Regions from separate parts of the Buttiauxella agrestis genome, predicted to be linked through region 2. Evidence: predicted binding sites of a transcription regulator. Region 2 holds the regulator's gene; each other region holds the start of a gene.

What was found. Region 2 encodes CRP, which controls carbon source genes, mostly activating them, when cyclic AMP is high. Its sites were predicted from a motif close to ATGTGANNNNNNTCACAT; they were not measured.
Region 1: a site for CRP is predicted at 1,236-1,253, ahead of drpB (cell division protein DrpB). Genes of this name have one in related genera too.
Region 3: a site for CRP is predicted at 2,069-2,086, ahead of focA (formate transporter FocA). Genes of this name have one in related genera too.
Region 4: a site for CRP is predicted at 1,686-1,703, ahead of bhsA (multiple stress resistance protein BhsA). Genes of this name have one in related genera too.

What each region holds. Positions count from the first base shown of each region.
Region 1 covers NZ_UIGI01000001.1:1,790,496-1,793,692, reverse strand. Annotated here, with positions in the region: gene DY231_RS08515 (DNA cytosine methyltransferase) at 1-15, opposite strand, end outside; gene DY231_RS08510 (phosphohydrolase) at 128-832, opposite strand; gene drpB (cell division protein DrpB) at 936-1,172, opposite strand; gene ompC (porin OmpC) at 1,753-2,895, shown strand.
Region 2 covers NZ_UIGI01000001.1:382,433-385,629, reverse strand. Annotated here, with positions in the region: gene DY231_RS01805 (phosphoribulokinase) at 1-395, shown strand, start outside; gene DY231_RS01800 (OsmC family protein) at 426-830, opposite strand; gene crp (cAMP-activated global transcriptional regulator CRP) at 1,145-1,777, shown strand; gene DY231_RS01785 (YccS/YhfK family putative transporter) at 1,870-3,197, shown strand, end outside.
Region 3 covers NZ_UIGI01000001.1:3,313,797-3,316,993, reverse strand. Annotated here, with positions in the region: gene pflB (formate C-acetyltransferase) at 1-1,099, opposite strand, end outside; gene focA (formate transporter FocA) at 1,153-2,010, opposite strand; gene ycaO (30S ribosomal protein S12 methylthiotransferase accessory factor YcaO) at 2,417-3,197, opposite strand, start outside.
Region 4 covers NZ_UIGI01000001.1:3,075,340-3,078,536, forward strand. Annotated here, with positions in the region: gene mfd (transcription-repair coupling factor) at 1-146, shown strand, start outside; gene ldtC (L,D-transpeptidase LdtC) at 361-1,281, shown strand; gene bhsA (multiple stress resistance protein BhsA) at 1,354-1,611, opposite strand; gene DY231_RS14665 (TetR/AcrR family transcriptional regulator) at 1,863-2,495, shown strand; gene bhsA (multiple stress resistance protein BhsA) at 2,596-2,853, opposite strand; gene DY231_RS14675 (TetR/AcrR family transcriptional regulator) at 3,102-3,197, shown strand, end outside.

The DNA of each region.
Region 1 (3,197 bases), 1.4 Mb from region 2:
GTCGAAGTCGTTCATCATGAACCATATTCGGGAAAAAAGAGTGTCACTCTATCACTGATTTGACCCAGAGAGAATGAGATCGGCCCGCCAGTATCGCGGGCATCCCTTTTCTCTTAATACGACGTTTTTATGAGGAATGTTTCTGGGATGAAAATTGCTGCATGACTTCTTGCTCAATACCGCAGTAATCGCCTTTCAGTTCAGCACACAACTTAGCCATGTAACTCACTAAAAAATCGGCGTTATAACGGGCAAGCACTCGCCCCGCCTCGGTTTGCATAGTCTCTGGTAATTTCAGGAGCTTTTTCTGGAAATGATCCAGGGCGTAAGTGGCGTCATCAAGCTCACGCCCGTTAGCCAGCGGGTCTTCGCTATCAAACAGAGGGCGCCCGAGTGCGCCAGAAGTGTAGAAAACGCGCGCCAGGCCAATCGCCCCTAATGACTCAAGGCGGTCTGCATCCTGCACGATTTTTGCTTCAAGGGTTTGAGGAACGATTCCGGCGCTAAAACTATGCGCACGCACGGCGTGAGCCACCGAATCATATAAATGGTGCGGGAAATCAGGGAAAGTGGTGTCCAGAATGCGTAATGTCTCTTGCGCGGCCTGGGTAGATGCCAGATGCCGTTCTGGATGGTTCTTCGGCAAATTGACGATGTCATGGAAATAGCAGGCGGTTAGTACGACTAAGCGATCCGCTTCTGTCGTTTCCATAATCTGTTGTGACGTTTTCCATACGCGACGAAAATGAGCCACGTCATGGGCTTTATCGTCCTGCAACCAGTTGTGTTGCAAATACTCTTCAAAACGCGCTTGCCAGTGGGCTATCGGCATACGTACTCCTTACTTCGCAGCTGGACCCGGTACTTAATATGAGTACAGGATCACAAAATTAGCAAGTTCAACGCCGACAACAATCCACTTTGGCACGATTTATTTACCGGGCGCGCGTATACCAGGCAAGCCAACCTAATAGCGCCGCCACGGAGCCAAGAACCAAAAGTCCCATCAAAGCACCGAGCAGTTTTCCACCCAGCGAGCCCATATCGCCGTCGGTGACATCACTGACCACCCAAAAATATCGTAATACTGACCAAACCGTATACAGGCAGAATCCATAGAACAACCACAGCGCCAATTTACCACCCGGTGTACGGGTTGGTTTCGCATCCATAACGTCTGACATAACTCTCTCAATTGTTTAGCTTTTGTTCTTCGATGGAATCCCATCTTCCTGGTGTGATTTTTATCACATTTTTGCCGTTTTTTGACAGCCCTGGATTCTCTTTTTTATTAGGAATAATCTTAAAAAATGTAACATATAATGTTGATTATCATAACGTTAACAATAAAACCCTATCTGATTATTATTCAGGCGTGCGTTAAATTAATATTTAACACCTGATACATTAATTATAAAGCGTAACTTAAATATAAAAAATCAAATTCAAAGTTCAGATAAAAAATAAATCACTCCGGGTGAAAAAGTAACTTTTAAAATAAATTATATTTTTATATTCATATCTCTCCAACTATGCATAAAAAATATCAGACACATCCTAAAATTAGATTTAAACCATTAATTTCAATCAGATACATAAAGATCATCAGGAAACATTTTGTCTTATTTCAAATAACACGGTTACATGTTTAATTATAAATAAATGGAACTACCTGTAATAAGATTATTGCGGTTATTGAGGGCGTTAAATAACCCATCATTCATAATAATTATGATTTAAAGGAATAGATAAATGAAAAGAACAGCACTGGCATTAGTGATTCCCGCTTTATTGGCAATGGGCGCTGCAAACGCTGCAGAAATTTATAATAAAGATGGTAATAAAGTCGATTTGTACGGCAAGGTTGATGCTCGTCACACGTTCTCTGACGACGCCAGAAATGACGGCGACGGTACCTATACCCAGATCGGCTTTAAAGGTGAAACACAGATTACTTCCGAACTGACGGGTTATGGTCAGTGGGAATACAAAATGTTCGCTAATAACACCGAGGATGGTGATAACAGCAATAGCGCATTTACGCGTCTGGCATTTGCTGGTTTAAAATTTGGCGATTACGGCTCATTTGATTATGGCCGTAACTACGGCGTGGTCTACGACGTTGAAGCCTGGACAGATATGCTGCCAGTGTTCGGTGGCGACTCCTACACCTGGACTGACAACTTTATGACCGGCCGTGCAAACGGCGTTGCCACTTACCGTAACAGCGACTTCTTCGGCCAGGTCGAAGGCTTGAGTTTTGCTGTGCAGTATCAGGGCAATAACGAAAGTACCAATGCAAACGAAGACCAGGAAGGCACCAACAACGGCCGCGATGTTCGCTTCCAGAATGGCGATGGCTGGGGTCTTTCAACAGTTTATGATTTCGGCATGGGCTTCAGTGCAGGCGCTGCATATGCTTCATCTGACCGTACCAATGAGCAAGCTCGTAGTGCTGGCGCGCTGATGGCGGGTGGTGATACTGCTGATGTGTGGACCGTAGGTTTGAAGTATGACGCCAACGATATTTATCTGGCTGCTATGTATGCTGAAACTCGCAACATGACACCATTCGGCAGTTACGGTATTGCTAACAAAACTCAAAACTTTGAAGTGACTGCGCAATACCAGTTCGACTTCGGCCTGCGCCCAGAGATTTCTTACCTGCAATCTAAAGGTAAGGACTTGATGGCTGATGTTTCTAATAACAGCGACTGGAATGACAAAGACCTGGTTAAATACGTTTCTGTTGGCTCTTACTTCTACTTCAACAAAAACTTCTCTACCTACGTTGATTACAAAATCAACCTGCTGGATAACGATGACTCCTTCTACAAAGCTAACGGCATCTCCACCGATGACGTTGTAGGTGTTGGCTTGGTTTACCAGTTCTAATCTCGATTACTATGGTTGCTTGTTAATTCTAAAGCCTGCGCAAGCAGGCTTTTTTGCTTTTAACCTTCCGCAAATAGCCACTTTAATTCCATAACAAAAACATATAATTCCCATCAAATTATTCTCAAATGAAATAATTTACCTCTCTCGCATCAACCTGTGACTCGCGTCGTTGAACGAAAAGCCAGTAAGTGGTTGAATAATGTCACAGAGAAAGCGCGATAATCGGCTTCTCAGGCGGACCTGTTCTGGTCGCGGCCATGTGCCACATTAGTGCGGCACTTTCACAGTCACGGTATAGT
Region 2 (3,197 bases):
AGTGGATTCAAAAACTGGTGCGCGACACCAGCGAGCGCGGTCATTCCCGTGAAGCGGTAATGGATTCCGTCGTGCGTTCGATGGACGATTACATCAATTACATCACACCGCAATTTTCCCGCACGCATATCAACTTCCAGCGTGTACCGACGGTAGATACCTCTAACCCGTTTGCCGCACGCGGTATTCCATCTTTAGATGAAAGCTTTGTCGTGATTCATTTTCGCGGTCTGGATGATATCGATTTCCCGTATTTGCTCGCCATGCTGCAAGGCTCATTTATTTCCCACATCAATACATTGGTGGTGCCGGGCGGCAAGATGGGACTGGCAATGGAGTTGATCATGACGCCGTTAGTTAAGCGCCTGGCGGAAGGTCGGAATATCAATAATTAGGGCGGCTAAACACCGCCCTTTTACTTCACTCTAGCCTTCAATCACTTCGTAGCTATGGGTGATGTTTACGGCTTTTTCCAGCATCAACGCAACAGAGCAGTACTTCTCAGCAGACAAGTCTACAGCGCGTGAAACCGCATTATCTTTCAACTCTTTGCCTGTCACGATGAAATGCAGATTGATATGTGTGAACAGACGCGGGGCTTCTTCGCGGCGCTCAGAGGTCAGTTTCACTTCACAATCCGTCACGTTGTAGCGGCCTTTTTGCAAAATAGAAACCACGTCGATTGCGCTACAACCACCAGCGGACATCAGAACCATTTCCATCGGACTGGGTGCTTTATCGCCAGAATTACCGTCCATCAGAATCTGGTGTCCAGAAGCGGACTCCCCAAGGAAGGTTAACCCTTCAACCCACTTCACTCGTGCTTGCATGTTACTTCTCCCGTTGAAAAAATTGTCTTTCAGAGTACGCAGATTCAGCAAATCTGGCAATGGAAGGCGACCTGCGTCAAGCTGAAACGAGACAATAGGAGACACTTGTCAAAAGCTATGCTAAAACAATCCAGATGCTACATCGATACATTGACGTTATGCATGTATGCAGAGGACATCACTAATTACAGGCAGCAAGAATGACTTGCATGCCATCTCCCCAAGGTGGGGAATATTCTAATACTTGCAACGCCAGACAGGATGTTTAGCGTCCTGTCGTTGGTAGCCAGTTATAAAACAGAGGATAACCGCGCATGGTGCTTGGCAAACCGCAAACAGACCCGACTCTCGAATGGTTCTTGTCCCATTGCCACATTCATAAGTATCCATCGAAGAGCACACTGATTCACCAGGGTGAAAAGGCTGAGACGCTGTATTACATCGTCAAGGGTTCTGTGGCTGTTCTGATCAAAGATGAAGAGGGCAAGGAAATGATCCTCTCCTATCTGAATCAGGGCGATTTCATTGGCGAGTTAGGGCTGTTCGAAGAAGGTCAGGAACGTAGTGCCTGGGTTCGTGCTAAAAGTGCCTGCGAAGTGGCTGAAATTTCATATAAAAAATTCCGCCAGCTCATTCAGGTCAATCCAGACATTTTGATGCGCCTGTCTTCCCAGATGGCTCGCCGTCTGCAAGTGACATCTGAGAAAGTCGGTAACCTGGCATTCCTTGATGTGACTGGTCGTATCGCGCAGACACTGCTGAACCTGGCTAAACAGCCTGATGCAATGACCCACCCGGACGGTATGCAGATTAAAATTACCCGTCAGGAAATCGGTCAGATCGTGGGTTGCTCTCGCGAAACCGTTGGTCGTATCTTGAAAATGCTGGAAGATCAAAATCTGATCTCTGCTCACGGTAAAACGATCGTCGTTTACGGCACTCGTTAATCTCCGTCTCAAAAATGGCGTGTTGCTTCATAACACGCCTTTTTTGTCTCTAAAATCTAACCCCTGCGGTAAAAAGGGATTAAATAAGACTTATGTGGCGTCGGCTTATCTACCATCCTGAAGTTAACTACGCACTGCGGCAAACGCTGGTGCTGTGCCTTCCGGTGGCAGTAGGTTTGCTCTTTGGCAATCTCCAGTCCGGCCTGCTTTTCTCTTTAGTCCCTGCCTGCTGCAACATTGCAGGGCTTGATACCCCCCATAAACGCTTCTTCAAACGCCTGATCGTCGGCGGTAGTCTGTTTGCCGTCAGCAGTTTGATCATGCAGCTTTTGTTGCTTTATACCTCCGTGCCGTTGCCGGTGATATTGGCCGTGATGGCGCTATTGCTGGGCGTCACAGCCGAAATCAGCTCCCTGCACGCTCGTCTGCTTCCCGCCTCACTCATTGCCGCCATCTTTACACTCAGCATGGCCGGGAATATGCCCATCTGGAAGCCCATGCTGCTGTATGTCAGCGGTACAATTTGGTACGGCGTGTTTAACTGGTTTTGGTTCTGGATGTGGCGCGAGCAGCCACTGCGTGAATCATTAAGCCTGCTCTATCGCCAACTGGCAGAGTACTGCGAAGCCAAATACGGGATGCTCACGCAGCATACCGATCCTGAAAAAGCGCTGCCTCCGCTCCTGGAGCGGCAGCAAAAAGCCGTTGACCTGATCACGGTCTGCTACCAGCAATTGCACATGCTGGCGGCGAACCAGCAAAATGGCTACAAACGCTTGTTACGTGCGTTTCAGGTCGCTCTGGATTTACAAGAACACATTTCCGTCAGCCTTCACCAACCTGCCGAAGTGCAAAAACTGGTTGAGAAAAGCCACGCTGAAGCCGTGATTCGCTGGAACGCGCAGACCATTGCGGCGCGTTTACGTGTGCTGGCTGATGACATTCTTTATCATCGGTTCCCACAGCGTTTCACGATGGATAAACAGATTGATGCCCTCGAGAAAATCGCACGTCAAAATCCGGATAACCCGGTTGGGCAATTTTGTCATTACCACTTCAGTCGGATTGGCCGTGTTTTACGCACCCAGCGCCCGTTATATATCCGTGATTTGATGGAAGACCGGCAGCGTCGTTTGCCACTTTGGGCAGCACTGAAAAGCTATTTGTCTTTGAAATCCGCCGCGCTGCGTAACGCCGCCAGATTAGGTGTAATGCTGACCATCGCCAGTATTTTGGGGGGGTTTTTACATCTGCCCAAACCTTACTGGATTTTGATGACGGTAATGTTTGTGACGCAAAACGGCTATGGCGCGACCCGGGTGAGAATTCTTCACCGGTCGGCAGGCACGATTGCAGGTTTGGCGATAGCGGGCATCGCACTGCACTTCCACTTTCCGCAAGATATCGCGCTGGCCGCGAT
Region 3 (3,197 bases), 2.9 Mb from region 2:
ACGGCCCCATAGTGTACAGGGTGTTCAGGAAACGGAAGCTAGATTTGGTAACCAGAGTACGGCCATCTACACCCATACCGGCGATAGATTCAGTTGCCCAGATTGGGTCACCAGAGAACAGCTCATCATACTCAGGGGTACGCAGGAAGCGAACCATACGCAGTTTCATGACCAGGTGGTCAATCATTTCCTGTGCTTCAAGCTCAGTGATTTTGCCTGCTTTCAGGTCACGTTCGATGAATGCATCCAGGAAGGTGGATACGCGACCGAAGGACATTGCAGCGCCGTTCTGAGATTTAACCGCAGCCAGGTAGCCGAAGTAAGTCCACTGAATAGCTTCTTGAGCATTTTTAGCAGGACCAGAGATATCGCAGCCATATTTAGCAGCCATTTCTTTGATCTGACCCAGAGCACGGTGTTGCTCGGAGATTTCTTCACGCAGACGGATTGTTGCTTCCAGATCTTCGCCGTTTTCCAGTTTGGATTGCAGAGAGTTGAACTGAGCAAATTTGTCTTTCATCAGGAAGTCGATACCGTACAGCGCTACGCGACGGTAGTCACCGATGATACGACCACGACCGTAAGCATCCGGCAGACCGGTGATTACGCCTGATTTACGGCAGTTCAGGATGTCTTTGGTATAAACGTCAAACACACCCTGGTTGTGGGTTTTGCGGTATTCGGTGAAGATCTTTTTAAGCATTGGGTCAAGTTCACGACCGTATACTTTGCAAGAACCTTCAACCATTTTGATGCCACCAAACGGAATAATTGCACGTTTCAGTGGAGCATCAGTCTGCAAGCCAACGATAGTTTCGAGGGACTTGTTGATGTAACCAGCATCATGGGAGGTGATGGTGGAAGCGAGGTCAGTATCGAAGTCAACAGGCGCGTGAGTGCGGTTTTCCTGTTTAACGCCTTCCATGACGTTGTCCCACAGTGTGGTAGTTGCTTCAGTAGCACCTGCCAGGAAGGACTCGTCACCCTCGTAAGGGGTGTAGTTTTTCTGAATAAAGTCACGCACGTTGACTTCATTCTGCCAGTCACCTTTGGCAAAACCTTCCCAGGCTGTGGCTAACTTTTCATTAAGCTCGGACATTTAACACCTACCTTCTAATGTGGATTTCTTATTCCCTGAACGACAGCTAGCACTTAGTGCTTATCACCACCGCGCAGATAAATTACCCAGTACGTCAACCCAACCAGTAAACCACCGCCGATGATGTTCCCGATAGTCACGGGGATTAAGTTATCAGTGATGAAGTTCAACACGGTTAAGTGTGTAAAATTGTCCGGAGACGACCCAACTGCGGTCCAGAATTCCGGGCTTGCAAAGTTGCGTACTACAATACCCATCGGGATCATGAACATGTTTGCGATACTGTGCTCAAAACCACTAGCAACAAACATGGCGACCGGGAGGATCATAGCAAACATCTTGTCCATCAAACTGCGACCGGAGTAGCTCATCCAGACAGCCAGACAGACCATCAGGTTAGCTAAAATACCGAGGCACACAGCTTCAATAAATGTGTGATGCATCTTGTGGTCTGCTGTTTGTAACACATTCAGCCCCCACGCACCGTTTGCTGTCATGTACATACCTGACAACCAAATCAACACCACAAACATCAGAGCGCCACAAAGGTTACCGATATAAACGTTAATCCAGTTCTTTGCGAGTTGACCCCATGTAATGCGGCCACTGGCTTTCGCAACAACGATTAACACCGTGGAGGTGAAAAGGTCGGCACCGCAGATGACGCAAAGGATAAGCCCTAAGGAGAAGCAAGTACCACCAATCAGTTTTGCAATCCCAAATGGAATGGTCGCAGTACCCGTGGTAGCAGTGATGTAAAAGACAAAGGCAATCGAGATGAACATGCCCGCAGTTATCGCTAAATAAAACGTGGTCAGCGGGTGTTTTGTTGCTTTATAGACGCCAGCATCTTCGGCGACTTTCGCCATAGCGGCTGGGAGCAATAGATCAAAAGGGTTGTCAGCTTTCACACTAACTCTCTCTTATTTAATTCGGCGACGAGATACTAACAAAGCATTATAGAGTAAAAATTGATATGGATCATATCTCGCCAAGCTTATAGGCCTGAAAACAGCAGGTGTTTACCCGTTTTTCAGCATAAGTGATTGATTTTGTTTATAAAAATAAAGTTTAAAGTTTATAATGTAATTTGATATTTAACCTCGGCGCTCCTGTGTCAGGTTAATTAGAATGGAGTATTTCTATAATTTGGCAACAATATTTATTGTTTTAAAATAATAATATTTTACTAATATTTAACTATTGAGTCACATATGAAATTATTGCGGTGACAATAAAAACACGGGGCAATAAAAATAGCCCCGTAATATAGCGTAAACCTTATGGTTTACGTACCTTTACTCATGGTTTATTACTTTATTTCCAAAAAGCCGCTTTTGCGCGTTGCAGTTTTTCATACGCGCCTAACAATGCCTGATGGGCTGGGAAAGCTTTCAGATCGCTGTCTACAGCTTGCAAGCCATAGAATGGTGCTTCACCGCTCAGCGCAGCACTTGCTGCTTCGACTGTTTCTGCGCCGTACATACGTACGAAGCCATTCAGATATTGCAGTGGTTGGCGGTCTTCTTCCATCGCCAGTAACAGCAGGGTTTGCAGGCAGCGATAGTAGTTCGCACGCTCAGGGCTGAAAATAGAGGCGTTGAACTCCATTGTCCATTCAGTCCAGATAAGCGCCTGTTCGGTATCACCACCCGCTAATGCCAGCATAGCTTTGAGCTCGCCAATACGTAGGGTGTACCAACCGTTGTCTTTGCCGGTAGCCAGACCGAGCAGTTCACGCACACGGGTGAAATCATCATGACCCTCTTCATCTAACTGCGAGATGAGACCCAGATAATCCTGTTTTTCCCACTCACTTCCTGGCAGCGCCAGAATGGTGTCGCGCAGGTGATAACCCATATTGTTATTGGCAAGCAGCAAATCTTCCGCGGGATAGATATCGGACATTCCAGGCACGATGATACGGCAAGCGTAAACATCCAGATGCTGGTAATCGGCGATGTACACTTCTTGATCTTCTGCGTCAAAGATGGCCATCAAAGTGGCGAATTCTTCTTCTGTTGTGCCGGAGAAACTCCAGTCAACAAACGGATAGTCAGCATCCTGCTTGAACATATCCCAGGAAATCAGGCCGCTT
Region 4 (3,197 bases), 2.7 Mb from region 2:
TTGGCTTATTGCAAAAGCAACCGCAGCATTACCGCCTGGATGGACCAACGCGTCTTAAATTTATTGAAGATCTCGCCGATCGCAAAGCGCGAATGGAATGGGTGCGTAACTTTATGCATCAATTAGCCCAGAACGCAGCAGCTTGATTCAAACCTTAATTTGCTTAACGTGCCTTAGTTTCCCCTAAGGCACTTTGTAACATTTACACATTCTTTTCAAATCACCAGGGTTTCCCTACATCTTCAACCGCCATAATTCGCGATTAACTTTTTAATAACATTAACCTTAATAATAATGAGGTTTCGCTTAATGCAGTCGTCGCGACTTTTCTCTTTACCTGTTCGTTGGTTGGCATCGCTGATGCTGGTCAGTGCAAGCCTTGCCGTTTTCCCGGCAAGCGCTAATTCCTACCCTCTGCCGCCTGAAGGCAGTCGCCTTATCGGCCAGAACTTTTTCCATGTGGTCGAAGATAACGGCGGCTCGCTTGAAGCCATCGCCAAAAAATACAATGTCGGCTTCCTTGCCCTGCTTCAGGCAAATCCAGGTGTTGATCCGTATGTGCCACGTGCGGGTAGCGTGCTGACGATTCCGCGCCAGATGCTATTGCCAGATGCGCCGCGTCAGGGGCTGGTAATGAATCTTGCCGAACTGCGTGTTTATTACTATCCCGCAGGGAAAAATAGCGTAACCGTTTACCCGATTGGCATTGGCCAACTCGGTGGCGACACCGTGACACCAACTATGGTCACAAGCGTTTCAGATAAACGCGCCAACCCGACCTGGACGCCAACGGCCAATATTCGCGCTCGCTACCTGGCGAACGGAATCAAACTTCCGGCGGTCGTTCCAGCCGGGCCGGAAAACCCAATGGGCCACCATGCCATCCGCCTCGCAGCCTATGGTGGCGTTTATCTGCTGCACGGAACGAATGCGGACTTTGGGATTGGAATGCGCGTGAGTTCTGGCTGTATTCGACTGCGTGATGACGATATTAAAGCGTTGTACAAAGAGATGCCTGTTGGTACGCCTGTGCGCATCATCAACACCGCGATTAAAACCTCAGTGGAGCCAGATGGCAGGCGTTTAGTTGAAGTCCATCAGCCTCTGTCTAAACACATTGATGACGATCCAAAAGTACTACCGATTGTGTTAACAGAGCAGATGAAACAGTTCCAGTCTGCACCAGAAACAGATGCTAACGTCATGGAACAAGCCATGCAGCACCGCTCCGGGATGCCGATTGAAGTGAACGCGTACGGTATTGCCAGCAACGAGATTTAATTGTTTTGAGATGCAAAAAGGCCCTGTTTTTTAACAGGGCCTTTTTTTATGAAACTCATTTTTCCGTGAGTCTTATTTATAAATTACCGCAGTACCGTGCAATGTATTCGGACCGGTTACTGAAGTAATACGGAATGAACTCGCACCCATTTCTTCAGCTTTCTGAGCCAGTTGGTCTTCAAGAGAACCCAGGTTAGTCCCGGCGGTTGCAGTGATAGTGCCTACTTTCTGCTGGCCTGCTGGCGTTGCCTGAACTTCAACAGCCGCGAAGCTTGCAAAAGAGATTGAGCTAAGAACAACAGCAGCGATAAGAGTTTTTACGTTTTTCATGATTTTTGACCTTAAGCAGATGATTTGTAAGCCCGTTAAATTTATTTACTTAACGTTCGATAAGTAAATCATAAACGTGATCTGCGTCACACGTCAAATTATTTTTATAACGACCGTTAATTATTTTATTAATGACTTATTTTTCATACAGATAGCCATGATTTATTTTTGGACAAACTAGCACTAGAACCCATGAGATATTATTTTTATAATGATCGCTCATAAAATAGAAAAGGTTAAAACGGCTAATTATGTCTACCGACACCTGCGATACCAAAAAAAGCCGTGGCCGACCAAAAGTGTTCGACAAAGAATCCGCACTCGATAAGGCCATGGTTTTGTTCTGGCAACACGGCTACGAAGCCACTTCAATGGCACATCTGGTTGAAGCAACAGGGGCAAAAGCCCCAACGTTATATGCCGAATTCACCAATAAAGAAGGTTTGTTCAAGGCTGTCTTAGACCGTTACCTTGCTCGTGTGACGAAACTGCGAGAGACCTGCCTGCGTTGTGACAATCGAACGCTTGAAGAGGCGCTTGAGGATTATCTTTATCTGGTGGCGAAACTGTTTACCGATAAAGAAACCCCAACGGGGTGCTTTATGATTTGTACTTCGTCCGTTCTGGCAGTCTCTTCGCACGATATCTCTGAAATGATCAAGGCTCGTCAGTCTCTGCTCGAAGCCACGCTGCTTAAATTCCTCGAGCAACACCAGCAGAAAGGTGAAATCCCGGCCACAACATACGTTGGAAATTTGGCTAGATACCTGTGTTGTATTGTTCAGGGCATGTCAGTCAGCGCACGGGAAGACGCGAGCCACGAGGAATTAATGCAGATCGTCAACACGACACTTCGCTTGTTACCGGAGCTGAAAAAAATCTAACCCTCGGCGGCGCCTGCCGCCCTTTTCAGCAATAGAAAAAGACCCTGTTTTTCAACAGGGCCTTTCTTATGGAGAGAATTTTTACTTAGAGGGCACAGGCTTATTTATAAATTACCGCAGTACCGTGCAATGTATTTGGGCCAGTGACTGAAGTAATGCGGAATGAACTTGCGCCCATTGCTTCAGCTTTCTGCGCCAGTTGGTCTTCCAGAGAACCCAGGTTAGTCCCGGCGGATGCGCTGATAGTCCCTACTTTCTGCTCGCCTGCTGGAGCAGCCTGAACTTCAACAGCTGCGAAGCTTGCAAAAGAAATTGAACTAAGAACAACAGCAGCAATAAGAGTTTTTACGTTTTTCATGATAGTTACCTTGAAATAATTATTTATAAGGCCGTTAAATTTATTTACTTAACGTTCGATAACTAAATCATAATCGTGATCTGCATCACACGTCAAATTATTTTTATAACGACCGTTAATTATTTTATAAAAGCTCTTATTTTCATAAGCATAGGAATTAATTATTTTTTCACTCTTCCCTATAGCTACTGCGTGATATTATTTTTATAATGATCGTTCAATAAACAGACAAAGGTTAAACGGCGCATATGTCATCTGATACGACTTGCATTAAAAAAAGCCGGGGCCGACCGAAGGTGTTTGACAGGGAAGCAGCACTCGACAAGGCTATGGCTTTGTTCTGG